DNA from 4 places in the Methylobacterium sp. J-001 genome. Region 1 is predicted to be linked to each of the others. Evidence: predicted binding sites of a transcription regulator. Region 1 holds the regulator's gene; each other region holds the start of a gene.

Region 1 (7,118 bases):
GGTGCCCGGCACCCTGCGCGAGGCCGGGGCTGCGCTGGGCGCACCGCCGTCGACGGTGATCATCAGCGTCACCTGGCGCGCGGCCTCGGCCGGCATCGTCACGGGCATCATCCTGGCGCTGGCCCGCATCGCCGGCGAGACCGCGCCGCTGCTGTTTACCGCGCTCAACAACAATTCCTGGTTCTCCCCCGACCTCATGGGCGGCGTCGCGAACCTCCCGGTCATGATCTACCAGTTCGCCCTCTCGCCCTATCCGAACTGGCAGAGCCTCGCCTGGGCCGGGGCGCTCCTCATCACCGCGACGATCCTGGTGCTGTCGATCATCGCCCGTCTCGTCATCAAGCCGCAGATGTCGCGCTAAGACCCTTCTCGAGGACACGACGATGAACGCCGCCTCCGCGATCCCCACGGTCGATCTCACCCGCAACCACGCCAACGAGGGTGGTGCGGTCCGGATCGCCGTGAAGGGGCTGAACTTCTACTACGGCAGCTTCCACGGGCTGAAGAACGTGGACATCAACTTCCACGACCGGCAGGTCACGGCCCTGATCGGACCGTCCGGCTGCGGCAAGTCCACCCTGCTGCGCTGCTTCAACCGGATCTACAGCCTCTACCCCGAGCAGCGGGCGGAGGGTCAGATCCTGCTCGACGGCCAGAACGTGCTGGATCCGTCCGTCGATCTGAACGATCTGCGCGCGCGCATCGGCATGGTCTTCCAGAAGCCGACGCCGTTCCCGATGTCGATCTACGACAACGTCGCCTTCGGGCTGCGCCTTTACGAGAAGCTGCCGAAATCCGAACTCGACGGGCGGGTGGAGCAGGCTTTGCGCAAGTCCGCCCTCTGGGACGAGGTGAAGGACAAGCTGCGCCAGCCCGGCACCGGCCTCTCGGGCGGGCAGCAGCAGCGCCTGTGCATCGCCCGCACCGTGGCCCAGAGCCCGGAGGTGATCCTGTTCGACGAGCCGACTTCGGCGCTGGACCCGATTTCCACGGGGCGCATCGAGGAGCTGATCGAGCAGCTGCGCGACGAGTTCACCATCGTGATCGTCACGCATAATATGCAGCAGGCGGCCCGCATCTCGCAGTTCACCGCCTTCATGTATCTGGGTGAATTGATCGAATTCGGCCCCACCAATCGGATGTTCATGAACCCTGTGGAGCAGCGCACCCAGGACTACATCACCGGCCGCTTCGGCTGAAGCATTCGACCGACAATTGAACACGGCTCATACGCAGCGCTGTGAGCCGCCATCAAGATGAGGAGGCGCGCCTGATCGTAAGATCGCCAGGCGCGACTTCGGAACAAGCCTCGTTGATACGGGAACATCGGCGGAGGCTGCCTGCTTGTCGATGCGTGTTGATTTCAGGGTGCGGATCCTGACCTCTCCGCATCATGTTCTCGACTGTGACAGGGACTGGGTACCGGGGAACGCGCCGCGGTATCCGTGATCGTAGCAGCGGGTTTCCGCCAGACCTCGCGGATCAAGGTTTGCGGGACGCCATCGAAGGATCCACCATGCCGGGCCATATCGTCAGCTCCTACGACACCGATCTGGATGACCTGCGCCGCTCGATCTCCGAGATGGGCGGCGTGGCCGAGAAGATGGCCGCCGAGGCAACCGACGCCCTGGTCCGCCGGGACGACACCCTCGCGCAAGCGGTGATCCTCGCCGACAAGCGTCTCGACGCGCTCCAGCGCGACATCGAGGAGCGGGCGGTGCTGCTCATCGCCCGGCGCCAGCCGCTGGCGATCGACCTACGCGAGACCATCTCGGCGATCCGCGTTTCCGGCGACTTGGAGCGGATCGGGGATCTCGCCAAGAACGTCGCCAAACGCGTCGTCGCGATCTCGGATCAGGCGCCCGCGCAGAAGATCGTCCTCGGCGTGCGCCACATGAGCGACCTCGCCGAGGCGCAGCTCAAAGATATCCTCGACGCTTATGCGAGCCGTGACGTCAAAGCGGCCTACGATGTCTGGGAGCGGGACGGGGAGATCGATGCGCTGTACAATTCACTGTTCCGCGAACTCCTGACCTACATGATGGAGGATCCGCGCAATATCTCGTTCTGCACGCATCTCCTGTTTTGCGCCAAGAACGTCGAGCGGATCGGAGACCACACCACCAATATCGCCGAGACGATCCACTATCTCGCAACCGGTGAGACGCTGGCCGGAGAGCGCCCGAAGAACGACGCGTCGAACTACGCGACGGTCGGTCCCGCCGCCACGGCCCCGTAACGCGGGGACCATGCAGCACACGATGCGGCCTGGGGGCAGAATGCGATGAGTGGCGCACGCGGGTTGAGGGATCGCGGCGTCTGTCGCACCATCTGCCTGCGCGCGCCATCCAACGCGGACGAGCCGTCCGGTGCCGTCTACGGAACAGGTTATCGAACGTGAGCATGCAAGTCCTGATCGTCGAGGACGAGGAGGCCCTGACCACCCTGCTGCGGTACAACCTTGAGGCCGAGGGCTTCCTGGTGGATTCAGCCGCGCGCGGCGACGATGCTGAGCTGCTCCTGGCCGAGCGCACGCCTGATCTCGTCCTGCTCGACTGGATGCTGCCGGGCCTCTCGGGGATCGAGCTGTGTCGCCGCATCCGGGCCCGGCGCGAGACCGAGCGGCTGCCGGTCATCATGCTCACCGCCCGGGGCGAAGAGGGCGATCGTGTCCGCGGCCTCGGTACGGGCGCGGACGATTACATCGTCAAGCCGTTCTCGGTCCCTGAGCTGCTCGCTCGGGTGCGGGCGCTGCTGCGCCGGGCCAAGCCGGCCCATGTCGCGGACCGGCTGGCAGCCGGCGATATCGAGCTCGACCGCACCGGCCACCGGGTCCGCCGCGCCGGCGAGGAGCTTCATCTCGGACCGACCGAGTTCCGCCTGCTCGAATTTCTGATGCTGGCGCCCGGCCGGGTCTTCTCCCGCGAGCAGCTCCTCGATGGTGTCTGGGGGCACGACGTCTATATCGACGAGCGCACCGTGGATGTGCATGTCGGGCGCCTGCGCAAGGCCCTCAATGCTCCGCGGCAGGCCGACCCGATCCGCACGGTGCGGGGCTCGGGCTACGCCTTCGACGAGACATTCTCGCTGGAAGCCTAGCTGCGCTCAGGGACAATTCAGCGGGTCAGAGCCGCGCTCTTGCCCGCGGCCGGCACCGTCTCCAGGGCTGACAGAACCGTCCCCTCGGTGAGGATCTGCGGCAGCACCTGCGGCTCGCCGCTTCCCGCGTAAAGCAGGTAGAGCGGCACGCCGCTGCGCCCGTGCTTCTCCAGGAGGCGGGTGATCTCGGGATTCTGGTTGGTCCAGTCGCCCTTCAGGTAGGTAACACCCCGGTCGGCCATCGCTTGTCGCACCGCCTTCGTCGAGAGCGATGTCGTCTCGTTGACCGCGCAGGTGATGCACCAGGCGGCGGTCATGTTCACGAAGACCGGCCGGCGCTCGTTCACCAGGGCATCGAGGCGGGCCTGGGTGAACGGCTCGACGCCGTTGGCGGCAGCCTGGGCGGGGGCAGCGGCTCGCTCGTGGCCGAGGCTCAGCGTCAGGGCGGCGACCGCCAGGATCGTCAGCACCGCAAGACCCTGAGCGATCCGCCCGGCCCGGGGGGCCGCGGCGTGTCCGTGCTCCCAGGCCCAGGCGGCAAAGCCCACCAGGACGAGGCCGAACAGCCCGGCGAGCAGCCCCTGCGGCCCCACCTGCTGCGCCAGGACCCAGACCAGCCAAGCCACCGTAGCGTAGACCGGGAAGGCCAGGACCTGCTTCAGGGTCTCCATCCACGCGCCCGGACGTGGCAGCGCCCGCAGGGCCGGCGGCCACAGGGTGAGCGCCAGGAACGGTAAGGCGAGGCCCAATCCGAGACTGGCAAACACGGCAAGCGCGACGCCGGCGCTCTGGGTCAGGGCGAAGCCCACTGCCGAACCCATGAACGGCGCCGTGCAGGGCGTCGCCACCAGGGTCGCAAGCACGCCCGTGAAGAACGATCCACTCAGACCGGAGCGCCGGGCCAGCCCGTCGCCAAGGCCGGCGAGCCGGCCGCCGAGATGGACCACGCCGGATAGGCTGAGGCCCATGGCCAGGAGCAGGTAGGCGAGCCCGGCCACCACGGCGGGCGATTGCAGCTGAAAACCCCAGCCGATCGCCGCCCCGCCGCCCTTCAAGGCGAGCAGCAGGCCGGCCAGCCCGAGGAAACTGACCAGCACGCCGGCCGTATAGGCGAGACCGTGCAGCCGCAGGCGGGCGGGACTCTCGCCCGCATGCCGCAGGAGGCCGAGCACCTTGATCGATAGGACCGGGAAGACGCAGGGCATCAGGTTGAGGATCAGGCCGCCGAGGAAGGCGAGCCCTGCCGCGGTAGCGAGGGTCAGGACGTCGAAGGCAGGGGCGGGCGGCGGCGGAGTCGCGGTTTCGGACGCCGTCGCCGGAGCCGGCAGCACCGGCTCGTCGCCATACGCGAAGGCGAGGCGGTGGCTACCGACGCCCGTCGCTTCCTCGACGGTCAGCACGCCGGGCAGGGCGGCCGGTGCCGGCTCAGCCGGATTGCTTCGGGCGAGGGTGAGATGCAGGCCGGATGCGTCGACCGTCATCACCTGGGCGGCGGCATTGTCGATCGCGGTCTCGGAATAGGGGAAGAAGGACGCGCCCTTGATCGTCTCGGGCTTGAGGCCGGTGGCGGCGAAATCGAGCTGCAGCGTATCGCCCTGGCTCGAGAGGCGCAGTGGCCAGAGCGCCGGTGCGGGCAGGGCGGCCCGGGCGCGCTCGAACAAAGCGGTCTGGCCGGCATCCGGCCGGGGCTCGCCCACCGGCAGGACCAGGGCGAGATCGGCGGAGCCGGGCACGCATTCGGTCTCGCAGACCAGATAGGTCAGCTTGGCCTGGATCCGCACCGGATCGGCTGGATCGAGGCTCGGCGGCGGCGTGACCGGAACGAGCAGCGTGACCTCGCCCTCGTAGCCGTAATTCATCAGGGTCGCGATCGCGATGCGCTCGGGGGCCGGCCACCGGATCGCGCCGGCGTTGAAGCCCGCCGGCAGGGTCCAGGTCACCTCCGGCGGCAGGCCGGAATCGCCCGGATTGCGCCAGTAGACGTGCCAGCCCGGCTTCACCTGCATCCGCACCGCCAGCGTGAACGGCTGTGCGCCCGCCACCGCGACGGGCTCCGCAACGAGGCTCGACCGCACCAGATCGGGCGGCGTGCGGAAGCCTTGAGCCGACGCGGCCGACAGGCTCGCGGCAAGCATCAGGACCAGGAGTGCGAGGCGGCGGATCATGCTGTCCCTTCGCGCGCGGGGCGCTCGCGGTTTCACCGACGATGTCGTCCGGACCGGCGCAGGCTATTCGTGACGGAGGACCTTATAGCGCGGTGGTCCACGCCCTGTCCTCCGCTCAGCTCCGTGAGGCTGAGACCATGACGCCGCTGGGATCGCTCAGCGGGGCTCGAACAGGATGAGGTAGAGGAAGGCCCGTCGCTGATCCGCGTTGAGATGGGCCAGCCGATTGACCGCCGACCGGGCCGTTTGCAGCGCCGCCCGCGCATCCGTCTGCAGGAAGGATAGGGACGGGTCGTAATCGGCAGCGTGCCGCCGGTCCTGCAAGTCCGAAACGGCCCCGGCAATCGTGACGACGTGACCACCAAAGCCACCGGGGGGCTCGTACCGCCTGATCTTCGGCTTCAGCGTCGCGGCTTGGAGATCGTTGCAGATGCTTTTTAAGCGCTGATGAGAGACCGAACGATACGCCAGCGTCCAGAGCGGATCCTTGCGCCGCGTCCGCCCCACCGCCTCGTCGGCCGCAGCCGTCAGGATCGCGTGAAACAAGCCGTAATAGGCGTTCGAGAAGGTCCGGCGCAGGTCGGCCTGCCGCAACGAGCCGCGGCCGATTTGGAGAAGAAACGCATCCGCCTGGCTGAACAGATGTTCGGGATTAATCAGCGCCAAGTCCGTCGAGCTCGCGCTGCTCGGCATATTCGACGACCACGCGCAGCGTCTCGCCGGCCTTCTGCAAGGCTCTGCGGATCGCGAGGCCGGCATCGAGCAGCTTGTCGCCGTCGAGCTGGTCGATGGCATCGTCGGAGACGATCAACTGAACGCGACGGACATCGTCGCCGTCGGACCCTTCCATGTCGCCGAGGCTGACTCTCTGCACCAGAGCGCTCCCGAAGGACGCATTGGCAGCCTTTTTTGCAACCTCGGCGAGATCCTGGGAGCGTCGGGGCATGGTCGAGCACCCTTAAAAAGCTTGGCCGCCCGTTGCGTGAGCGAACGAGGGCGACCAAGCGGTTCGTCCACTCTGTCGTGCCGCCTTCGCCCGCGCAAGGGCGCGCCCAGCATGGCCGCGCAGCCTTCAACCTGCCAGCGGCGCCGTGGCACGATCCAGCCAGACGCGGGTTTCCGCGTCGACGAGCGGTGCCAGGGTGTCACGAACCCGGGCGTGATAGGCGTCGATCCAGGCCCGCTCCTCCGGCGCCAGCAGGTCCGGGCGGATCAGCCGCCGGTCGTAGGGGGCGAGCGTCAGGGTCTCGAAACCGAGCATCGGGCGCTCGCCGCCGGGGATCGCGCGATGCTCGACCAGGACGAGGTTCTCGATCCGGATGCCGTAGGCGCCGGGCGCGTAGTAGCCCGGCTCGTTCGACAGGATCATCCCAGGCTCCAAGGCGACCGCTCCGGTCTTGGCGATACGCTGCGGCCCCTCGTGCACCGATAAGAAGGATCCGACGCCGTGGCCGGTGCCATGGTCGAAATCGAGTCCCGCCTGCCAGAGTGGAGCGCGCGCGAAGGCGTCGATCTGGGCGCCGGTGGTATCCTTCGGGAAGACCGCCCGGGCGATGGCGATGTGGCCCTTCAGCACCCGGGTGAAGCGATCGCGCATCGCATCCGTCGGGTCGCCGACCGCGACCGTCCGGGTGATGTCGGTGGTGCCGTCCGGGTATTGCGCGCCTGAATCGATCAGGAACAGCTCGCCCGGCCGCACGACCCGGTCACTGGTACGGGTAACCCGGTAATGGACGATCGCGCCGTTCGGACCGGAGCCCGAGATCGTCGGGAAGGACACGTCGCGCAGGTCGCCGCCGGCCGCGCGGATATCCTCCAGAGCCTCGACGGCGGCGATCTCGCTCAAGCCCCCCG
Region 2 (7,118 bases), on a different contig from region 1:
GCCGACATCGCCCGCCCCTATTTCAAGCTCGGCGGCCAGACCTCCGCGCGGATCTGGTCGAAGGCCGGCGGGTCTCCGGTGACGGAGGCCGACGTCGCGGTCGACACCTTCCTGAAGATCCGACTGAGCGCCCTGGTGCCGGGGGCGGCGTGGCTGTCCGAGGAGACCGCGGACGATCCGGCGCGCATCGGCCACGACCTCGTCTGGATCGTCGACCCGATCGACGGCACCCGGGCGTTCCTGTCCGGCCATCCCGACTGGTCGATCGCAGTCGCCCTGCTGGCCGGCGGCCAGCCGCGGATCGGGTTCGTCCATGCCCCCGTGGGCGACGCGGATTACGAGGCGGTGCTTGGTCGCGGCGCGACCCGGAACGGCGAGCCGATCCGGGTGGACGCCAAGGAGGCGCTGCCGGGTGCACGCATCACCGGTCCGAAGCCGATGCTCGACCGCCTGGCGCGCGGCGCGGGCGCCGATGTGGATTTCACGCGGATCGACCGCATCCCATCGCTGGCCCTGCGGCTCGCCCGGGTCGCGGAGGGCTCGGTCGATGTCGGCCTCATCTCGGGCAATGCCCGCGACTGGGACATCGCGGCCGCCGACCTGATCCTGCGCGAGGCGGGCGGCGTGGTCTGCGACCTGAAGGGTCGGGCGACCACCTACAACCGGCCAGATCCGGTCCACGGCGAACTGCTGGCGACACCGGAGGCCCTACGGGATCCGGTCCTGGCAGCCTGGGATCGGTAGGGCACGCCCGTTCGGTTTACGCGCGCGGCCTTTTTCCCGGACACCCGGAACGCCGGTGGAAGGTGATCCGGGACCTCGCAGGCGAAGCGCCGCGCAGCGGCACGGTCTGAGAGCCGACGATGCCGCTGTGCAGGTTATGTGCTGAGCCCCAGGTCGTATTCCGCCTTGGCGCCGCTTGGGAGATCAACGGCGCGCAAGAGCCGCGCTCGATCTGACATCGAACGCGGCTCCATACGAGACGAGCGTTTGCGAAACCCCATACGGGACGCCGGCCCTCAGGCCGCCGCTGCCTCACGGATGATCACCGCGTTGGGAGCAAGCCCCAGACGCTCGGCGAGATGCCAGTGCAGTTCGCGTGGGGAATGATAGTTATAGGACCGATCGATCAGGTTGGTGAGATCAGCCCCGGTCTCAGTCGCGGACTTGGCCCGCGCCAGCCGCCCGACCCGGAAGGTCGGCGCATCGGTGACGGGGGAGCGGACGCCGCGGCGCCGCGTATATTCGAACATCATTATTAAGTGTGTCTTTTCTTTTCTGGACCGGACGTCTGTGCGCGCCCGGCGTCGTTTCTGCTGGTTGCCTCCGACGCCCCCGCGTCCCGGACGGTCTCGCCCGGGTGGAAGCGTCGGAAGGGGGAGCCGCGTCATGCGGCCGGTTCAATCCCGGTTGCGGATCAGGCCGCCTGGAGGTTGCCCGCGGCGTCCTTGCCGCTGCGCTTGTCCGTCAGGACCTCGTACGAGAGCCGCTGGCCCTCGACCAAGTTGCGCATCCCGGCCCGTTCTACGGCGGAGATGTGAACGAACACGTCCTTGCCGCCGTCATCAGGCTGGATGAAGCCGTAGCCCTTGGTCGCGTTATACCACTTCACAGTGCCGGTATTCACGTAGGGTACCTCGTTCGTCCATAGGTCACGCGCACGGCGAGAATGCCGCGCGATGCACCACGGTCTTGCTGGGTTGGCCAGTGTGGCAGGGCGCGAGACGCTGGTCGCTTGAACGCGCCGGTCTCGGTGGGAAAGCCCCCCGGAGCTCTATTTAGGCGCTGCCTGCGGCGGCAACAAGGCATCTTAAACGCGGCGTCTCGGTCGCAGGTCGAACGGGGCCGGCGGGACGGCGCGGCGCCCCCTGTGATTTCCGGCACTTCCGATGCATATACGGAACGCGGACAGACAGTTAAGGCGCGTGGCTCCCGGGCGATACATGGCAGGCATTTCGGTCTCGCTGGATGGCGCGAACATCCAGCTTTCCTTCCAGAAGGACGATCAGGCGACGGCGGTGGTGATGGATGCCCGCGCGGCCCGCGCCCTCGTGCGCGCCGTCGGTCAGTTGCTCACCGCGATCGACGACAGCGACGAACCGGACCTCGGCGAGGGCCTGGGCGACGAGGAGGTTGCGATGCTCGACGTCACCTCCTCGGCGATCGAAGTCGGCACCGACGAGGAAGGCCAGGCCGTCGTCGCCCTGCAGGCCGGCGCGCTGCCGCCGTTCCAGCTGCGCCTGACGGACGAAGAGGCCCGCCACGTGGTGACGAGCCTCTCCGAAATTCTCAGTGCCCCGCGCGACGTTCGCACCTCGCACGGCGGCCACTGATCACATCCGGGTGCCCGGATCGGTCGGCGCGCCGGGGAAGACGTCCGGCTCGGAGCCTGGGCCGCCCGGCTCGCCGATACCGGGATCATTCACCGGATAGGGCGTCCGCGGCCCGGTCGGCCCGATATCGGGCTCCTCTTCGGGCAACGGCGGCGGGGGCGGCAGATCGCCGGGCGTAGGCTCGGGGAGGCCGGGATTGGCCATGGCGGTCTCCTGATGGTTTTCGGGATGCCGCATCAACGGGCCGCCTTTCCATGGGTTCCGCGCGCCGGACTGCCATGTCGCGCGTCCCGGAACAGCCGCTACCGACTTCGGTTGATCGGGGAGACCCCCTCAAGGAGGCCCGCCATGACCGATATCCGCCAAGCCAAGATCCTGATCCTCGCCACCGATGGTTTCGAGGAGAGCGAACTGACCGTGCCGCAGGCCAAGCTCGCCGAGGCCGGCGCCACCGTGACCGTCGCCGCTCCGCAATCGCGCGAGAGCGAGGGCACGATCCGCGGTTGGGACAAGACCGATTGGGGTAAGGAGGTCGCAGTCGACCTCGATCTCGACCGGGTCGACCCGGCCGCCTACGACGCCCTGGTCCTGCCGGGCGGACAGATCAATCCGGACAAGCTTCGGCTCGAGCCGAAGGCGCTCGCGGTGATCAAGAGCTTCCTCACCTCCGGCAAGGTGGTCGCTGCGATCTGCCATGCGCCGTGGCTCCTGATCGAAGCCGGCGCGGCCAAGGGCCGCGATCTCACCTCGTTCGCCTCGATCCGCACCGACGTGATCAATGCCGGCGGCCGCTGGCACGACAAGGAGGTGGTGACCGATCAGGGCATCGTCACCAGCCGCAGCCCGGAAGACCTAGACGCCTTCTGCGCCAAGATCGTCGAGGAGATTCAGGAAGGCAGCCACGGCAGCCGGCAGCTCGCGGACTGAGGATCCGCGCGGCTGACGGCCTGACCGTCAGCCGCGCGCGCCGTCGCCCGTGACTTCCAGCACCGCGCAGGATCGGATCGACCGTCCGTACTCGTCCGTCCCGTCGATCGTTACCCGATGGGCGCCGGGCACGAGGTCGTCGGGCAGACGTGCGGTCCAGATATGGGTCGAGGGCGTCGCCTGGACCCAGCTCTTCTTGGTCTCGGGGTAGCGCGCGTAGAGTTCTGTTACGAACGGGTCGAGGCGTCGGGTGCGCGCCAGCGGCTCCGGCGCCCGGTCCCCGATCCGGACCGTCAGGGTCGTCCGGGGGCCGCCGTCGAAGACGTTGACCACGAGATTGGTCGAGGCCAGCGCGTCCTGCGGGACCGGCGGCCGCAGCGCCTGCATCGGATGGCTCGCCCGGACCATCTCCGGAGCGGCGGGGCGCAGCTCGCTCTCGAAAGCAATCCGCATCGTCGCGTCCGGCTCGCCCTGGGCGGGGACGAAGCGCGTCGTGTAGGCGGTGCCGCGGATCGAGAGCACGTGGAAGCCGTTCGGGGTGCCGTCGCGGCTGTCGGCGGAGGGGATGCCGGTGCGGGTATCCGGCCCGCTCCACCAGGAGCCGGACACGGCGGTCATCACATGGTGGTGGTGCCCCTCCGCCAGATAATGATGCTCGGTGGTGTGGGTGTGGCCGGCGAGGCTGAGCACCTTGCGGCCCGCCAACACGTCGAGGAGCGCCGCCCGGTCGATCGTCGCGCTGCGCGGGTCGTCGCCGGTATCGGTGACGAGCGGGATGTGGGTCGCCAGCACGATCAGGTCGTCCGGCGGGATCTCGGCCAGGAGGTTCTTCAGGAAGGCGAGAGTCCGCTCGCCGATATGGCCCCGGTAGGTGTTGGCCCCCACGGGGACCGGCGGCCCCATCCACTCGACATTGTCGAGCATCACGAACAGCGCGCGCCCGTGCCGGAATGCGTAATTCGGCGCCCCGAACACGCGCTTCCAGGTCTCGCGGCTGTAGCGGGCATCCGGGGCCTGCATGTTGAGGTCGTGGTTGCCCGGCAGGCTGTACCAGGGCAGCCCGATCCGCCCGACGATGCGGTTGGAGCGGCCGTAGAGCGACAGGTCGTCGAACAGCACGTCGCCCGTGGTCAGGCCGAAGGCCGCCGGGATCGCCATGGCCCGGGCGACGGCGGTGTCGCGCACATGGTCGAGCTCGAACCGGCTCTCGGGCTGCGGATCGGTGAACAGGATCACGTCGAAATCCGCGGGCTCGTCCACCCGGGTCAGGGTGAAGTCGATCGAGGCCGGCAGTGGTCCGGTGGGTGCGAGGCCCTTGTAGCGCAGGCCCAGGCTCGCGGGCGTGCCGCCGGGCTGGTGGATGTAGGAGTGCTGGGGCACGTTGTCGGCGTCCCGCGGCAGGGCGTAGCCCGGCGGCTTGATCACGAAGACCGTGCCGTCGCCGGGCATTGGCAGGCGATAGCGTCCCTGGCCATCCGTGCGCGCGACCTCGCGGCCGTTGGAGACCAGCACGCCGGGCAACGGCGCGCGCTCAGCGCCCGCCGCCTGGACGGCGTAGACGATGCCCGTGGCCTCGCCGGATTCCTGCGCTTCGGCGCGGCCAACCAGAAGCGAGAGGGCGGCGGCACCGGCCAGGGTCTCCCGGCGCGTGAGGCATCCGGCGGCTGGGATCGAATCGCGCGTCATCGGGGGCTCCTGCTCGGCGGCAAAGGCCAAGCAGAGGCGTTTGACCGCCCGATGACAGTACCGGTCCCCGAACGCGCGAGGCCCGCACCCCGGGCGGGGTACGGGCCTCGGACGAAACCGCAGGCGTGAAGCGCGGTGCGCTTACTCTTCGTCGCCGGGCTCGAAGGTCTGGGGCAGCGGCTCGGCGCTGGCGACCGGGGTCGGCGCCCCGATGGTCGAGGGCACGTTCACGCCGTCCCGCTTGTAGATGTCGTCGCGGAACTGCACGAGGCCGTCCGGGGTCGCCCAGGCGGTGATGTAGGTCCAGTAGACCGGCACCGGCTGCGCGATGTTGGCATCGACGCGCTTGCCGCTCTCAATGGCCTGCTCGACCTGCTCGCGGCCCCAGCCGGGCGTGTCCTTCAGGAGCCAGGTGATGTATTCGCGCACGTTCTGCACGCGCACGCAGCCCGAGGAGATGAAGCGGAAATCGTCGCCGAACACGCCTTTGGTGTTCGTGTCGTGCATGAACACGCCATAGGGGTTCGGGATGTTGATGCGCACGATGCCCATCGAGTTGAAGTCGGCACCCGATTCCTGCCGGTAGGTGTAGCGCGTGCCCTCATCCGAGTTCCAGTTGATCGAGCGCGGCGAGACCTCGCCGGTGCTCGACAGGATGTGGATCTTGTTGTCGGTGAGGTAGTTCGGATCCTTCTGCATCTTTGGGATCAGGTCCTTCTTCACGATGGAAGCCGGGACCGTCCAGGTCGGGTTGAAGTTGATCTGCGTCGCCTTGGTATTCATGATCGGCGACTGGCGGTCGATCTTGCCGACGCCAGCGGCGTGCAGCGTGACGACTTGGCCGTTCTCCACGGTCTCCACCAGGGCGGCCGGGATGTTCATGATCACGAAGCGCCGGCCGAGATCGCCCGAATAGGAGCGCAGGCGGACGACGTTGGTCTCGAGTTGGTGCAGCCGCACGTCGGCGGGCACATTCATCGCCTGCTGGGTGGCGAGGCTCATCGCGCCGGTCTGGCTGAGGCCGTGACGGGCCTGGAACCGCTTCACGCCGGCCGCGACATAGGAATCGTACACGCCCGAGCCGCCGGCGGCCGGATCGAGGTCGCCGGTGACGATCAGGCGTTGGCGCACCGCGGCCACCGCCGGGCCCTTGGCGCCGACGCGCAGGCGCTCGGCGCCGGAGACCGGGCGCCAGCCGCCGCGATTGACGATCTCCCGGTAGCGCTCGACCATCTGCTCGGTCGCCGACACCGTCTGGGGTGACAGGATCGGCACGGTCTCGCGCTGCACCTGCATGCCGGCCGGCGAGGCGTAATCCTGCGCCCATTCGGCTTGGGCATAGTTGCCCTGGTCCCGGGCCTCGGCGGCGCCCAGGCTGAGCGTGCCGAGCGCGGCCACGCCCAGGATGGCGGTGAACCGGTTTGTTGCCTTGATGCGCATCAGTCGCTGGCTCTTGTCCGGAGTTCGTCAGATCATGGCGAGAGCGGGTGTACTCGGTCGCCACGGTGTCGGGATGGGCTTAAGACTCCCTATCGAAGGGGCCGGATTGTGGCATCGGCGTGCGCCAACGCACGTCGCGGCCGGCTGCGGCGCGGCGACAGCAGTCACCAGAGGCCCTGTGTGGCAGAGATGCCACCGCCGGGCGCTCCAGACCGGGATCCTCCGGCCGGTGCCTCGCGCCGCCGCGGCGGTCGCGGGCCGCTGACTTCAAGAAAGCAGGACGCAAGCATGCCCATGAAGATGTTGTCCGCGGCCCTCCTCGGCCTCGGCCTGTTCGCAGGCGCCGCCCAGGCGGATCCGATCAAGGCCGGCGACCTCACGATCGAGACCCCGTGGCTGCGGGCCACCCCGAACGGCGCCAAGGTCGCGGGCGGCTACGTGCGGATCGTCAACACCGGCTCGGCCCCGGACACGCTCACCGGCGCCGCGGTGCCGTTCGCGAAATCCGGCGAGATCCACTCCATGTCGATGGAGGGCGGCGTGATGAAGATGGCCCCGGTCCCGGGCGGCCTGACGATCAAGCCCGGCGAGACCGTAGAGCTGAAGCCCGGCGGCTATCACCTGATGTTCGAGGGTCTCACCGGTGCCCCGAAGGCCGGCGACACCGTGTCCGGGACGCTGACCTTCCAGCGCGCCGGCGCGGTGCCGGTCACGTTCTCGGTAGCGCCGGTC
Region 3 (7,118 bases), on a different contig from region 1:
CGACGAGGGCGAGGTTCTTGCCCTTGAGGTCATCGACGCTTTTGTACGGGCTGGAGGCCAGCACGTAGAGCACCGAGTAATAGCCCGAGGCGCCGGTCTCGTGCTGCGGGTTCACGAGCGGCTCGATCTTCACGCCGGTCATCACGGCCCGGGAGAACGAGACGGCGCCGTAGAACGCGATCTGGATGTTGCCGGCCCGCTGGCCCTCGATCACGGCAGCGTAGTCGCTGGCGACCCGCAGCTTCACCGGCACGCCGATCGTCTTGGTCAGGTAATCCGCCAGGGGGGCATAGCGGTCGTTGGTGCCGCTGGCGTTCTCCATCGGGATGACCGCCAGGGTTAGCTCGGGATACTTGGCCTTCCAGTCCTGGGCCGTGGCCGGCAGGCCGAGGAGGGTGAACGCCGCCGCGGCGGCGGCAAGGGTGCGTCGGGTGATCATCGTGTGGTCCTCAAAGTGGTCTCGGGCGCGGAATTGGCCGGCCGCGCGCTCGGCGCATCCGATCCGGTCAGGCGTTTCCGTCCGTTGTTGTTGGGAGCCTCAAGCACAGTGCACCGGTGACCGGCGCCAATGGCTCAGACGCCGATGGCAGCCTCGCGGATGGGCTGAGCCGGCACGAGGCCGGGCAGCCCTGGCATGGCGGCCCGCTGCTCCGCCTCGCGCGCCGCGGAATCGTCGAGCACCTCACCGGCCTCCAGACCGTAGAGGCGGCGCGCCACGTCCTCGGTGAGGTCGAACGGGCCGCCCTCGAACACCACCCGGCCGGCGGCGAGCCCGACGAGGCGGTCGCAATAGGCGCGGGCGAGGTCCAGGGAGTGCAGGTTGCACAGCACGGTGATGCCGTAGCGCCGGTTCACGGCGGCCAGGGCATCCATCACCAGGCGGGTGTTGCGCGGGTCCAGTGAGGCCACCGGCTCGTCGGCCAGCAGGATCTCGGGCTCCTGCACGAGCGCGCGGGCGATGGCGACGCGCTGCTGTTGCCCGCCCGACAGGCCATCGGCCCGCTGGCCGGCGAATTCGCCCATATCGAAGCTTTCCAGGGCGGCGAGCGCCATGGCCCGGTCCTCGTCCGACCACATCCGGAGCAGGGCGCGGTGGGTCGGCACGTGGCTGAGGCGGCCCATCAGCACGTTGGTCATCACGTCGAGGCGGCCGACCAAGTTGAATTGCTGGAAGATCATGGCGCAGCGGGTGCGCCATTCCCGCAGGGGCCGGCCCGTCAGGCCGGTGACATCGCGCCCGTCATAGAGGATGCGTCCGGAACTCGGGTCGGCCAGGCGGTTGATCAGACGCAACAAGGTCGATTTGCCGGCTCCGGACCGACCGATGACGCCGACGAAGCTGCCCCGCTCGATCTTCAGTGAAACGCCGTCGACGGCACGGCGGCCGCTGTATTGACGTGTCAGGTCTTCGACGACGAGCATAAATATCGGTCCGCTGCGGAATGGGCGCAGCTAAACGCCTCTTCGGCGACAATTGGATGACGAATACAATTCCTTTTATTTAGTCGGCGCACAAATCTGGTGTCGTGGCGCCTGGACAACCGGCGGCGCGACGGCGTCTTCCGTCGCGACGGTCCGACGGGGCTTGCGCAGCCAAACGCTGCATCTGTGTCGGCGCTGTCCACGGAGCCCCGCAGGGACCTCGCGCCCGCGTCCCCTCAGGCGGCGTCCGGTACCGACGCAACCCCGTGGGTTTCACCCCAAGTCTTGAGCGCCATGATCACGGGCCCGAGCGTCCGGCCGCGGGCGGTCAGGCTGTACTCAACCTTGGGCGGGACCTGAGGATAGATTGTCCGATCGACGAGCCCGTCCGCCTCCAAATCCCGTAGCTGGTTGGTGAGCATCCGCTGCGTGCAGTTTTGCAAGATCCGTCGCAACGCACCGAAGCGCATCGGACCCGCCAGCAAATGAAAGAGGATCACGCCCTTCCATTTTCCGTCGATCAACTGAAGTGTCGCTTCGACCGGGCAGCCGGGCCCGCAATCCAGACGCGAATGACGAGTGCGCGCCATAGTGGTATCCTTATCGACACTATCTGCTGTTCATGTGCGTTCTTGCGCAGGACGGCACGATACCTATCCTGTCTCTCATTCAGCAAGTCGAAGAACAGGACGCGTCCCGCGTGCTGTCAGGCTTCCGCTGCGGAAGCCATCGACGGCAAGACTGGAGATGACGATGGACAGCGGCGCACTGAGAATCGTGCAGGACTGGTACCGGACCGGAAATCCCGATCTGTTGTCGCCGGACATCGAATGGCGGGTGCTGGAGAGCTTTCCTGCGGGCGGGATCTATCGTGGGCGGGACGACGTCATCGGTCGCTTCTTTCCATCCGTGAAGGCGCATTTCAGCGCCTACGAAACACATCCGAAGACATTCATGGCCGACGGCGAAACCGTCATCACGACCGGCCTCTATCGCATTTCCAGCCCGTCCGGCGTTCCCGGCGAAGCGGATTTCGCGCATGTTTGGACGGTCCGCGACGCATCCCTCGTGGCATTCCGGCAGATCGCGGACACCGCCGCGATCAACGCGCGATCAATGCGCGCTTAGGAGGATGCTGATGTCGGAGCGTCCTGATCTTGGGCGTGGCTCGCATCGAACCCCTGGATGATCGGCTCCCGATCGCTCCGGAAGATGCACGGATGGGAACGATCAGCCGAAGCCTGAGACGGGTTTTCTAAGTCCGCTGCCGCTCGCGCGTTCCGCCTCGAGGACAGACCGTGCGTCGCCTTGGCGTACGCTCGACATGGCGGAGCGCTACGCTCCCGCCCAGCTCGCGTACCGCTCCAGAAATTCTTCGATGCGAAGCGCGCGGAAGTCCGGAAGCGCCCGGCGCAGGCGCTCGTGGTCCCAATCCCACCAGGCGAGACGCTCCAGCCGCTCGGCGATCGGCTCGGGAAAGCGGCGGCGCACCGGCCGGGCCGGATTGCCGACGACGATCGTGTAGGCCGGGACATCCCGCGTGACGATCGCCCCCGCCCCCACCACCGCGCCGGTGCCGATGGTTCGGCCTGGCAGGACCACCACGCCGTGGCCGATCCAGACGTCATGGCCGATGGTCACCGGGCTCGCCCGGCGGCGCGCGAAGAAGGCATCCTCATCCGCCTCCTCGGGCCAGTAGGCATGGGCGCGGTAGGTAAAATGCGCTTGGCTTGCGCGCTCCATCGGGTGGTTGCCCGGGTTGATCCGCACGCTGGCGGCAATCGAGCAGAACTTGCCGATGGTGGTGTAGATCACCTCGCCATCCTGGGCGATGTAGGAATAATCGTCGAGGACGCTTTCGGTCAGGCGCGTGCGCGGGCCGATCTCGGTGTAGCGGCCGAGATGGCACTCGACGATCCGGGCGCTCGGATCGATTGCGGGAGCGAGGCCGAGATGCGGCTCAGCCATGGTCGCCCCCGAAGGGCAGGCGCGCGAGGAGCCGGAACGGCTCGGACCCGTCCTGGGACAGGAGGTACACGGCATCGATCACCGCGGGCGCCGGCCTCGAGGCCGCGTAGGCTTCGGTCAGGCGTCTGAGCCAGGCGGCGCGGTCGGGCTCCGGCAGGGCGTCGGTCAGCGTCATGTGGAACCGGAAGGCTTCGAAGACATACGGGTAACCCCAGCGGGCCAGCAGCGCGCGGCCGCGGGGATCGAGGCGCTCGGGGCGACGCTTGGCGCGCTCGGCCTCCGAGAGCGGTGACCGCAGCGGGTCGAGGGCGGCGACGCATTCGGCGGCGAGCAGCCCGAGTTCCGGCGGCGGGGCTTCGGGCACCAGGGCGAGGAACGGCCCGAGCGCGGCGACGACCAGCGGGCCCAGCGCCACCGGCGGGTGCCCGGCCGCAAGGTCCCGGGCCATGGCGAGAAGGTCGTCCTCCTCGGCCGCCGGGGCGAGGCGCAGCGGCGCCTTGAGGGTCGCGTGGAAGCCGTAGATCCGGGCGCCCGTCGTGACGGCGGCGAGATCGCCGAGCCCGTCCGGATGCGGGACCGGGGCACCGGCGGCATTGTCGTAGCCGAGCACGGCGTTGCCGAAGGCCGCGAGGCCCGAGCCGGGCGCGGGGAGCCAGTAGAGGGCGTAGCGGCGCGTCATGTCCCGGTCTCCGGCTCCCGGCGCGGTCACGCCGTCGGCGCGCAGGCGCGGTCGACGCCCGTCCGGCGCGGGCGCACATCCATGGCGTTGCCGCGCCAGACGATGGCGCTCCGCACCCAGGCCCCCAGCCAGATCGCCGGGATCAGGGCGTCGCGCACCAGGAACGCCGCCAGCATGCGCGGTGCCCGATGCCAGCCCGCGCGGATCGCGAGCCGGTATTCCGCGGCATAGCACAGCGCCGCCAGGACGGCAGCGCCCGCGAACCCGACGGGGCTGCCGGACCAGAGCGCCAGGAGGAGCGCCGGCAGCAGGACGCCGCTGCCGATCTCCGGGGCGAAGAACAGCGGGAACGTCACCCGCCGCAGCCGGGCCCAGCGCAGCTGCCGCGCCCAGACCTCGCGAAACCCCCGCGACCCGAGCGGTTGCTCGAACGGGCTCGCCACGAGGTGGACGCGCTTGCCCGCTGCGCGCACCAGCTTGGTGGCGGCGGCGTCCTCGGCGATCTCGGAGGCCAGGGCCTGCAGGCCACCGCGGGCCTCGAGGAACGGCTTGTGCCAGAGCATGCTCTTGCCCTGGGCGAAGCCCAGCCCGAACGCCTCGGCGGCGTATTGCCAGCGCGCCTGCAGGGTGTTGAGGAAGGCGCATTCGACCTCGGCCATGAAACTGCCGGGCCGGGCGCCCGCCGGGGTCGAGCAGACCAAGCCGGTCTCATCCCGCCAAGCCGCCTGGAGCCGCTGGAGGTAGTCCGGCGGCATGGCCACGTTGGAATCGGCGAGCACGACCCAGTCATGCGCGGCGGCGCGCCAGCCGCGCAGGCAGTTGTTCAGCTTCGGGTTGTCGCTGACGCGCTCGTCGCCGAGGATCAGCCGGGCCGGCACCTGCGGGTGGTCTGCGATCAGGCTTTGCACCCGCGGCACGATCGGATCGTCCGGGTCGGCCACGCAGAAGATCAGCTCGTAGGCCGGATAGGCGAGAGCGAAGCTGCGGGCCAGCATCTCGTCGCTGAACGCCTCGATCCCGTGGAGCGGGCGGACCAGGGACACGGGGGCCCCGGCCGGGAAGGTGGATGCCCCGTGGACCTTGCCGATGCGCCGCCCCGCGATCGCGATGCTGGCGATCTGGACGAGAACCAGGAGCGCGCCGAGGGACAGGGCCGACACCGTAGGGTCAAGCATGCGGATGCCTCGTTCACGCGCGTGATCGGCCCGGCTCGCCGGCGCGCGCGTCGCATCAACGACTTAGAGCCGCGCCTGGTCGGGCGCGGCTCTAGCGGCCGGACGGCGTCAGTCGTGTGACAGATCCCGGGCCGCCGCGGCGGCCCGGAAAGCGTTCGTCAGAACCGGAGGGTGAAATTGCCCTTCACGGCCTGGTCCTGGGCGCGGGCGCCGACCTGGCCGGTATAGGCCACGCCCAGCGTCGCGTTCGGCGCCACCCGCAGGTCGAGACCCACACTCGCCACCAGCGCGTCCCGGTCGATCGGCACGCCCGCGCTGAGGAAGGCCGGGCCGGTGCCGAAGCTCAGCAGCGCCGTCGGGACCACGTCCCCGAACGCCCGCCGGTAGCCGATCAGACCGTAGGCCTTCACCGGAAGCCCGAGGCCGAGATCCAGGCTGCTCTGCGCCCGCACCCCCGCGGTCACTGCGCCGAGATCGTAATCGCGCGCGTAACTCACCAGCGCCGCCGCGCCCCCGGTCTCCGCGAAGCCGTCCCGCCGTATGCCGATATAGGCCCCGCCCACGAACGGCTCGATATAGGTCGAGGCCTGCTGCAGCGCCGGCCCGTCCGGCGCCGCCAGGGCCGACGGCGCGCTGAGCGTGAAGCGATAGCCGATCTCGCCGAAACCCTGGACCGTGTGGCCGCCGCCATGCCCGGTCGGGCTGTCCGACAGGCCGTAGAGCACGCTGCGCCGGGTGCGTGTGTCGGTGTCGGCGTAGAGCGCGCCGAGCCGGACCGAGACCGGGCCGAACGCATAGTCGCCGTAGACGCCGCCGAAGCCGCTCTTGAGCGTCGCGCTCTCCGTCCGGGCCCCGCCGCCCTGCCGGCCGGCGCTGTCGAGATTGGCCTCGGTGTAGCCGCCGACCAGGCCGAGCCGCAGCCCGCTCGGCAGCCGGATGTCGGCGCCGAGCGCGAAGCCGGCGATCTGCCGGTCGAGGTCGAAGGCGTTGCCGCCATCGCCCGCCGTGCCGAAGGCGCCGAACCCCTGCCCCCAGAGGCCGAACACCCGCGGGTCCAGCGTCTGGACCGGCACGCTCGCCACCACCGGCGCCCGGCCCGGCAGGTCGGCGGCGTAGGCCGCCGGCACGCGGGTGCCGTCCAGGCTCGCGGCCGTGCCGCCCCAGCGCAGCCGGTCGAGCACCGCCTCGCGCACGAAGAACGCCGTCTCGTAGGCGGCCGAGACCGTGCCGGCATGGATGTCGCCCGACAGCGCCCGGAATCCATCGGCGGCCTCGCTCGTGGTGAAGGCCAGGGCGGCGTCGTAGGCCCGGCCGGACCCCGCCGCCTGGAGCGCGTTGGCCGCCGCGATGCCGTTGCGGCCGGTGGCGCTGGCGGCGAGCGGCACGTCGTTGCGGGTGAGCGTCAGGTCGACCGCGTCGGGCAGGTAGCGCAGCCCCGGCGACAGGAAGGCGAGGTTCGCGGTCACCCCGTCGAACCGGCCGGAGACGCCGCCGGAAGCGGTCAGGATCGCGTAGGTGGTGCGCGGGTTGTACGCCCCCGGGGCCGCCAGCACCTGCACGGTGCCGCCGGCGAGCGTCGCGGCGCCCCCGGCCGCGATCCGGTCGGCCTGTCCGGCGGCGTTGGCCTCGACCCGGTAGACCGAGCCCGGCGCGAAGGCGGCCGAGCCTGCCACAGTCAAAGTGCCGATCGAGTTGCCCGGCGCCACGGTGCCGCCCGACAGCGCCGCGATCCCACCGACGGAGCCCGAACCGCCGAGCAGACCGCCGGCATTGACCGAGACGGTGCCGGCGATGGTGCCATTGGCGTAGAGCGCGCCGCCCTGGCCGATGCCGACATCGATGCCGAGGCGGTCGCTCGTGTCCATCCGCAGGGT
Region 4 (7,118 bases), on a different contig from region 1:
GGCCCGAGCCCGTCCTGCGAGGTCGGTGCCACGGCGAGCGCTCCGGGGCGACCGTCAGGGATCGAGCCGCTCGACCCGGCCTGCGCCCGTGTACCGCCCGCACTCGCCGCGGCGGCGGCGGCCCCACCGAGTCCGAGCCCGGCGAGGCTCCGGCGGGTCAGAGCGAGAGGATCCACACCAGGCTCCCGTTCGTTCCAGGACGCGGAAGGCGTTTCAGCCACGCCGGACGGCGAAACCGGTGTGAAACGGATCTTGGCCTCATCTTGCACGGCCCTCGTGCTGTCGACACCTTCGTGCCGCAGGATCACGCAAGGGCTGAGCCAGCCGTCAGGACCTTCAGGGTTTGCCTGGATCGGTAGCTGGGTTTGCCTGTGCCTCATCGGCCCTCTTGCGGTCACGCTCTTTGCGCAGCTCCCGCTCGGCCAGCAGCCAGAACTCGATCTCGAACCCTTCGGGCCGGTGGTTGCGCTCCCATAATTCGTAGGCCCGTTCCCGGATTTGCTCGAAGGGGATCGCGTCCGGCGCCACCTTGTCCTCGGACCGATGCGGGGGCGGACGCGGGCCGCTCCCCGGAGCGCCAGGCTCCAGGGAAGACCGTACGTCGGGTCCGGATTCCGACGCCTCGGCTTTCATCAGGACGCCGGCTTGTCGAGATAGGCGGCGACGCTGGTGATCCGGCTTCCCACCATGGTCACGGCCTTGCGCAGCCGCTCCTCGCTCACGCCGAAGCGCTGCGCCCACTCTTCGCGCATCACCCGGTCGAAGATGTCGATATGCGTCTTGCCTTTGAACTCGGTGGACATGGTTCGCACGCTCTGCATTGCCGCTCAGCCGCGATCGTGCCGGGCTGTCTGGAAGGACAACCGGAATGGGCGTGATCGGTTGCCAGAGCGCGTCCGATCGGATGCGGCCTGTGAGGCTGCCGCGCACGGTCGTCAGGAGCGTCGGAACGCTGCGTCCCGCCTCCCTAAGCCGAGCGCCCGGGCCCGGCATCCTCCGACCCCACGGCCTCGCACTCGAAGGGCGATGGCGGTGCCTCGACACCGCGCCAGCGGGCATAGGCCCAGGGTCGGTACCAGGCTGCGTCCGCCGGCAGCCGGTCCGGCACGAGATCGATGCCGTGTGTGCCGAACGGGCCGCAGCGGCAGATCCGGGCAAAGCCCATCCAGCCGCCCGGCCAGAGCCCGTGTTGGGCGATGGCCTGGTCGGTATACGCGGAGCAACTCGGCCAATGGCGGCACTGACGGCCGATCAGGCCCGACAGGGTGAGCTGGTAGGCGCGAATCGCCCAATGCGCCGCGCGCCGGACCATCGGTCCCTACGCGGCAGCCGTCTTGGCAGGGACTTGGCGCTTGGCCGCGATCTGGTCGAGGGCATCGACCACCGCGTCGAAGGTCAGCAGCGTCGAGGCGTGGCGCGCCTTGAACTCCCGCACCGGCTCCAGGACCGCGAGATCCGCCCAGGCCCCGTCGGGGGTCGGGCCGTTGGCCTTGAGCATCGCCCGCATGGTCTCCCGGACGCTGCGCAATTCATCCTCGGTGGCGCCGACCACGTGCCGGCCCATCAGCGACGAGGAGGCCTGACCCAGGGCGCAGGCCCGGACCTCCTGGGCGAAATCGGCCACACGGCCATCCGCGCCGAGCACCAGGTCGACGGTCACGGTGGAGCCGCACAGGCGCGAATGCGCGGTGGCGCTGGCGTCGGGCTGCTCCAGGCGTCCCAGCCGCGGGATGTCGGCGGCCAGTTCAAGGATACGGCGGTTATAGATGTCGTCGAGCATCGGGGCCTCGGCCGGGTGCGTCATCCGATCGGCTTTTGCCCATCGGGATTCTGCCGCGCGACGTGTGCATTGCGTGTTGCCGCGCGAACAATGATATAGGCCGCAAGCGGTCGCTTCGCGAGGAGGCGGTTCGTCGACCAGGGTCGCGCCCACGGCCAAGGTAGTTCCCACGGCTCAAGTCCAACCGGGGCGCCGGCTCGAACCTGCTTCGAGCCCGGGATCTCCCTCTCAGCCCGACGCGATCCGACGATGTATGCCAAGCCTGATAGCACCACGATGAAGTCCCGTGTGGCGCGGGCCGGAGATGCCATGGATGCCGCGCTTAAATCATTGTCCTACCGGGGCGAGGGCAACGGTCTGGACCGTGGCGGCGTCGATGGGCGAGATCTGGGACAGAGTCTGACGGGCATGCGCAACGATAACCGACCGGTCGATGACGGCCGCCCCGCAGCGGTCGAGATTGCGCCGGAGCCCGCCTCCGCCACCCGCGTGCCCGAGGGCATCGAGACCGGCCGTCCCAGCCGCGCCGAGGCCGAGGCCGCCGTGCGCACGCTCCTGCGCTGGGCCGGCGACGATCCGACCCGCGAGGGCCTGCGCGACACCCCGGCCCGGGTTACCAAGGCGTTCGGACAGCTGTTCGGCGGCTACGAGATGGACGCCGAGGCCCTGCTGGCGCGCGTCTTCGAGGAGGTCGAAGGCTATTCGGATATCGTGTTGGTGCGCGACATCCCGTTCTACTCCCATTGCGAGCACCACATGGTGCCGTTCATGGGGCTCGCCCACATCGCCTATTATCCGACCCGCGGCGTCGTCGGGCTGTCGAAGCTCGCCCGCGTGGTCGACACCTTCGCGCGCCGCCTGCAGACGCAGGAGACGATGACCGCCCAGATCGCCGACGTGATCGAGAGCATCCTCAAGCCCCGCGGCGTCGCCGTGATGGTGGAGGCCGAGCATCTCTGCATGGCGATGCGCGGCGTGCAGAAGGCCGGCGTCTCGACCATCACCAGCCAGTTCCGCGGCGTGTTCAAGGACGACGCCAGCGAGCAGGTGCGCTTCCTCACCTTGGTGCGCGGCGGCACGAAGTAACTGCAGGCCGGATGGCCCGATCAGGCCGCGACCGTCACGCGGCTTTCATCGATGAGCCTACACCCCATAGCCTCGACTCAAGCTTCACCGGACTAGCGTTTGCCGCCATGACCGCAAGCGACACTGCGTTTGATCCCCCCGGCACCCGGGCCGAAGTCGAGGAAGGCACGGGCTTCACCCCGCGCTTCGACCGGGACGGCCTGGTCGCCTGCATCGCGGTCGACGCCCAGGACGGGCGGGTGCTGATGCTCGCCCACATGAATGCCGAATCGCTGGCGCGGACCATCGCCACCGGGGAGGCCTGGTACTGGTCGCGGTCCCGGCAGGAACTCTGGCACAAGGGCGCGACCAGCGGGCAGATCCAGCGCGTGGTCGAGATGCGGGTCGATTGCGACCAGGACGCGCTCCTGATTCGCGTGGAGGTCGGCGGCGACGGCGGCTGCTGCCACACGGGCCGCCGGGCTTGCTTCTACCGCCGCGTCGTCCGCGGGGCGGATGGCGCCGTCACCCTGGAGGCTGCCGGGGCATGAGCTCGTCCCTTGCCTTGCAGTGGCAAGCGTGTCCGGCCATCCCGTACATCCTCCCCGGCACCGTCGAGCCGATCCGGACCCTTCCCAACGCCGGTCCCCGGATCGGGCTGGCCCTCGGCGGCGGGTCGGCCCGGGGCTGGGCCCATATCGGGGTGATCCGCGCCCTCGAGGAAGGCGGCATCCATCCCACCGTGGTGGCGGGTTGCTCGATCGGAGCCGTGGTCGGCGCCTGCTACGCTGCGGGGCGCCTAGACCGCCTGGAGAGCTTCGCGCGGGAACTCACCCGGCGCCGGGTGGTCCGGCTGATCGATCCGCGCTTTCCCGGATCCGGGCTGATCGCCGGCAACCGCCTGCGTCGGCGGCTGTTCGCCGATCTCGGCTCGCGCCCGATCGAGAGCCTGCCGATCCGCTTCGGCTGCGTCGCTACCGAGTTCGGCAGCGGCCTGGAGGTGAGCCTGACCCAAGGCTCGACCGTGGAGGCCGTGCGGGCCTCCTACGCGATCCCGGGCCTGTTTCCGCCGGTGACCCACGAGGGCCGCGTGCTGATGGACGGGACCCTGGTCAACCCGGTGCCGGTGGCGCTTGCCCGCACGCTCGGGGCCGACCTCGTGATCTGCGTCAACCTCAACGGCGATACCGGCGGCCCGGTGGTGCACGAGGTGCCGACGCCGGCCCCGCGCCGCCGCTTCCTCCAGGTGATCCGCGAGCGCCTGCCGGGCTTCGAGCCCCAGGAGCCCGAGATCCCGGTCCCGGGCATCGCCCGGGTGGTGCTCGGCGCCTTCAACATCACCCAGGACCGGATCTCCCGGGCGCGGCTGGAGCGCGACCCGCCGGACGTGGCCATCGGCCCGGACGTGGCCCGCTTCGGACTGTTCGACTTCCACAAGGCCGCCGAGGGGATCGATATCGGCTACCGGGCGGCGCGGGCGGCCCTGCCCCGGATCCGCGCCGTCGTGAACGGCGCCGCCGCGCGGGCCTAGATTCGGGGTTCGACGCGCTCGCTTGCGCCGAACCGGTATCCCCGTCGGCGGCGCGCGCCCTCGACGTCCTGTCGATCGGCGGCGCGCCAGGATCGTCATGCGGTTGTCGCCGCCGGTTGCGATGGGCCCTCATCGACCTAGAGGGCTTCCAATGTATACGAGCCGCCGTCAGATCCTCCTGTCCGGAGGCGCGAGCCTCGTCGGGATGGCCACCGGCCTGGCCCGTCCCGGCCTGAGCCGGGCCGCCGACCGGCCACTCCTGAGCCACGGCCTCCAGTCCGGCGATGTCGGCACGGATTCGGCCGTGGTCTGGGCGCGCTCGGACCGGCCGGCCCGGGCGATCATCGAGTGGGCGACCACCGAGAGCTTCGCCGAGATCCGCGGCGGCGTCTTCGCGGACGCGCTGCCCGAGAGCGACGGCACCGTGAAGGTGGCGCTGACCGGGCTGCCGCCGGGGCAGGACGTGTTCTACCGGGTCCGGCTCCAGGATGTCGCCGCACCGACCATCGTCGGCCCCGCGCAGGTCGGCCGGTTCCGTACCGCGCCGGCGGACAAACGCTCGGTCTCGTTCTGCTGGTCGGGGGACACGGTCGGCCAGGGCTGGGGCATCGACGAGACGCGCGGCGGCATGACGATCTACTCGGCCATCCTCAAGAACCGGCCGGACTTCTTCATCCATTCCGGCGACACGATCTACGCCGACGGGCCGATCCAGGCCGAGGTGAAACTCCCGGACGGCAGCCTCTGGCGCAACCGCGTCACCGAGGAGGTCTCGAAGCCCGCCGAGACGCTCGCCGAGTTCCGCGGGCGCCACAAGTACAACCTCACCGACCGGAACGTGCTGGCGATGAACGCCGCCGTGCCGATCCTGGCCCAGTGGGACGACCACGAGGTCACCAACAACTGGTGGCCGGGCGAGCCGCTCACCCGGGCCGAGCACCTGAAGAAGAAATACGCCGACCCGAACGTGCTTTCGATGCAGCTGCGCGCGGCCCGCGCCTTCCACGAATACATGCCGATGCGCTTCGAGCCGGCCGAGCCCGGCCGGGTCTACCGCAAGATCGCCTACGGCCCCCTGGTCGACGTGTTCATGCTCGACATGCGCTCCTACCGGGGCCCGAACGGCGAGAATCGGCAGACGGAATACGGCCCCGACGCCTATTTCCTCGGGCCGCAGCAGATCGCCTGGCTGAAGCGGGCGCTCACCGAATCGCGCGCGACCTGGAAGGTGATCGCCGCCGACATGCCGCTCGGCCTCGTGGTGACCTACGACGTCGACCGCGATTTCGGCTCGGAGGCAGTGGCGCAGGGCGACGGGCCGCCGCTCGGGCGCGAGCTCGAGATCGGCGACCTGCTGCGCTTCATCAAGCAGTCCAAGATCCGCAACACGGTCTGGCTGACCGCGGACGTGCATTACACGGCCGCCCACTACTACGACCCCAACAAGGCGCAGTTCCAGGATTTCGACCCGTTCTGGGAGTTCGTCTCCGGGCCGCTGCACGCCGGCACCTTCGGCCCCAACGCGCTGGACAACACGTTCGGCCCGCAGTTGCGCTACGTGAAGGCGCCCGAGAAGGGCCAGGTGAACCTGTCCCCGGCCGCCGGCTACCAGTTCTTCGGCCACGTCGCGGTGGACGGCGCCACCGAGCAGATGACCGTGACCCTCAAGGACGCGGCCGATACCGACCTCTGGCACGTCACCCTCGACCCCGCGAAGGCGTGAGGGCGACGCCCGGCCGTCGCAGGGCCTACGCCATGGTGATGTAATCGCGCAGGGCTTGGTGCTCGGCCACCACGGTGGCGATGCGGCGTGCCACCACGTCGCCGATCGAGACCAGGCCGATGAGGCGGCCGTCCTCGCAGACCGGGACGTGACGGAAGCGCCCTTCGGTCATCAGGCCCATCACCTCCTCGATGGTGCTGCTCCGGCCGCAGGTCGTGACCTGGGTGGTCATGTGGTCCGAGACGGGGGCGTCGAAGGTCGCGCCCCCGTGACGGGCCAGGGCCCGCATGATGTCGCGCTCCGAGATGATGCCGGCCACCGCCCCGTTGGAATGGGCGACCACGAGCGCGCCGATCCGCTTCTCGGCCAGGATCTGGATCACCTCCTCGAGAGTCTTGTCGGGGCTCACGGTGACGACGGAGCTCCCCTTCTCGGCGAGGATGCGTGCGACGGTCATGGCTCTCTCCCTGTGACGCGGCCTGGGCGCCGTCAGCCGCGGCGCCATCGATACGCTGTCGTCCGGGTTGGCCCCGGCTCGTTCACATGTTGGTGAGTGTGTGACCGAACCGCCGCGTTGGCAAGGTGCTTAGGAGGGGGCCGTCTCGCGCCGATCGAGCAGCGGGAACAGCAGGAAGCCCGCGATGAAGCCGCCCAGATGCGCGTCCCACGCGATCGCGGCGTTCTCGCCCACGAGCGGCACGCTCACGAGCCCGAACAGCAGGTTGGTGACGAGCCAGATCGCCAGGAAGGCCACCGCGGTCCGATTGTGCAGGAGTTCGGGAATCGTCTCGGCCGGCCGGTGCGGCGGCAGTTGCCAGGCCGGTCCGGCATACCCGGAGGCAGGCGGCTGGAACACGAAGCGGGCAGCCGCCGCCATCAGGGCCGAGATCCCCGCAGAGGCGCCGACCAGCGGCCCCGCACTGAGGGGATCGATCAGCACGTGCAGCACGCCGCCGGCCACCGTTCCGGCGAGGGCGATCAGGAAGTACCGCCAGGCGCCACAGCGCCGGGCCACCGGC

Evidence for each region. Region 1 encodes PhoB, which activates phosphate uptake and scavenging genes when phosphate is short. Its sites were predicted from a motif close to TGTCATNNANCTGTCAT; they were not measured.
Region 2: a site for PhoB is predicted at 4,987-5,003, ahead of MKK65_RS13745 (calcineurin-like phosphoesterase C-terminal domain-containing protein). Genes of this name have one in related genera too.
Region 3: a site for PhoB is predicted at 5,350-5,366, ahead of MKK65_RS28450 (ceramide glucosyltransferase). Genes of this name have one in related genera too.
Region 4: a site for PhoB is predicted at 4,470-4,486, ahead of MKK65_RS23490 (alkaline phosphatase D family protein). Genes of this name have one in related genera too.

The regions. Positions count from the first base shown of each region.
Region 1 is NZ_JAKSYN010000115.1:72,739-79,856, forward strand. Features, by position in the region: gene pstA (phosphate ABC transporter permease PstA) at 1-361, shown strand, start outside; gene pstB (phosphate ABC transporter ATP-binding protein PstB) at 384-1,199, shown strand; gene phoU (phosphate signaling complex protein PhoU) at 1,517-2,239, shown strand; gene phoB (phosphate regulon transcriptional regulator PhoB) at 2,404-3,099, shown strand; gene MKK65_RS12820 (protein-disulfide reductase DsbD family protein) at 3,117-5,264, opposite strand; gene MKK65_RS12825 (hypothetical protein) at 5,421-5,930, opposite strand; gene MKK65_RS12830 (hypothetical protein) at 5,917-6,210, opposite strand; gene MKK65_RS12835 (aminopeptidase P family protein) at 6,337-7,118, opposite strand, start outside.
Region 2 is NZ_JAKSYN010000116.1:32,236-39,353, forward strand. Features, by position in the region: gene MKK65_RS13715 (inositol monophosphatase family protein) at 1-744, shown strand, start outside; gene MKK65_RS13720 (AsnC family transcriptional regulator) at 1,020-1,256, opposite strand; gene MKK65_RS13725 (cold-shock protein) at 1,418-1,627, opposite strand; gene MKK65_RS13730 (hypothetical protein) at 1,944-2,333, shown strand; gene MKK65_RS13735 (hypothetical protein) at 2,334-2,537, opposite strand; gene MKK65_RS13740 (type 1 glutamine amidotransferase domain-containing protein) at 2,682-3,260, shown strand; gene MKK65_RS13745 (calcineurin-like phosphoesterase C-terminal domain-containing protein) at 3,288-4,946, opposite strand; gene MKK65_RS13750 (murein L,D-transpeptidase) at 5,088-6,386, opposite strand; partial or broken gene MKK65_RS13755 (copper chaperone PCu(A)C) at 6,729-7,118, shown strand, end outside.
Region 3 is NZ_JAKSYN010000214.1:11,383-18,500, forward strand. Features, by position in the region: gene phnD (phosphonate ABC transporter substrate-binding protein) at 1-439, opposite strand, end outside; gene phnC (phosphonate ABC transporter ATP-binding protein) at 574-1,422, opposite strand; gene MKK65_RS28430 (winged helix-turn-helix transcriptional regulator) at 1,659-2,012, opposite strand; gene MKK65_RS28435 (nuclear transport factor 2 family protein) at 2,176-2,550, shown strand; gene MKK65_RS28440 (chloramphenicol acetyltransferase) at 2,758-3,390, opposite strand; gene MKK65_RS28445 (DUF1045 domain-containing protein) at 3,383-4,069, opposite strand; gene MKK65_RS28450 (ceramide glucosyltransferase) at 4,096-5,244, opposite strand; gene MKK65_RS28455 (autotransporter domain-containing protein) at 5,403-7,118, opposite strand, start outside.
Region 4 is NZ_JAKSYN010000196.1:97,708-104,825, reverse strand. Features, by position in the region: gene uraH (hydroxyisourate hydrolase) at 1-176, opposite strand, end outside; gene MKK65_RS23525 (DUF2934 domain-containing protein) at 337-528, opposite strand; gene MKK65_RS23520 (DUF3606 domain-containing protein) at 633-803, opposite strand; gene yidD (membrane protein insertion efficiency factor YidD) at 968-1,312, opposite strand; gene MKK65_RS23510 (iron-sulfur cluster assembly scaffold protein) at 1,319-1,780, opposite strand; gene folE (GTP cyclohydrolase I FolE) at 2,030-2,866, shown strand; gene hisI (phosphoribosyl-AMP cyclohydrolase) at 2,974-3,396, shown strand; gene MKK65_RS23495 (patatin-like phospholipase family protein) at 3,393-4,376, shown strand; gene MKK65_RS23490 (alkaline phosphatase D family protein) at 4,528-6,099, shown strand; gene MKK65_RS23485 (CBS domain-containing protein) at 6,125-6,556, opposite strand; gene MKK65_RS23480 (rhomboid family intramembrane serine protease) at 6,686-7,118, opposite strand, start outside.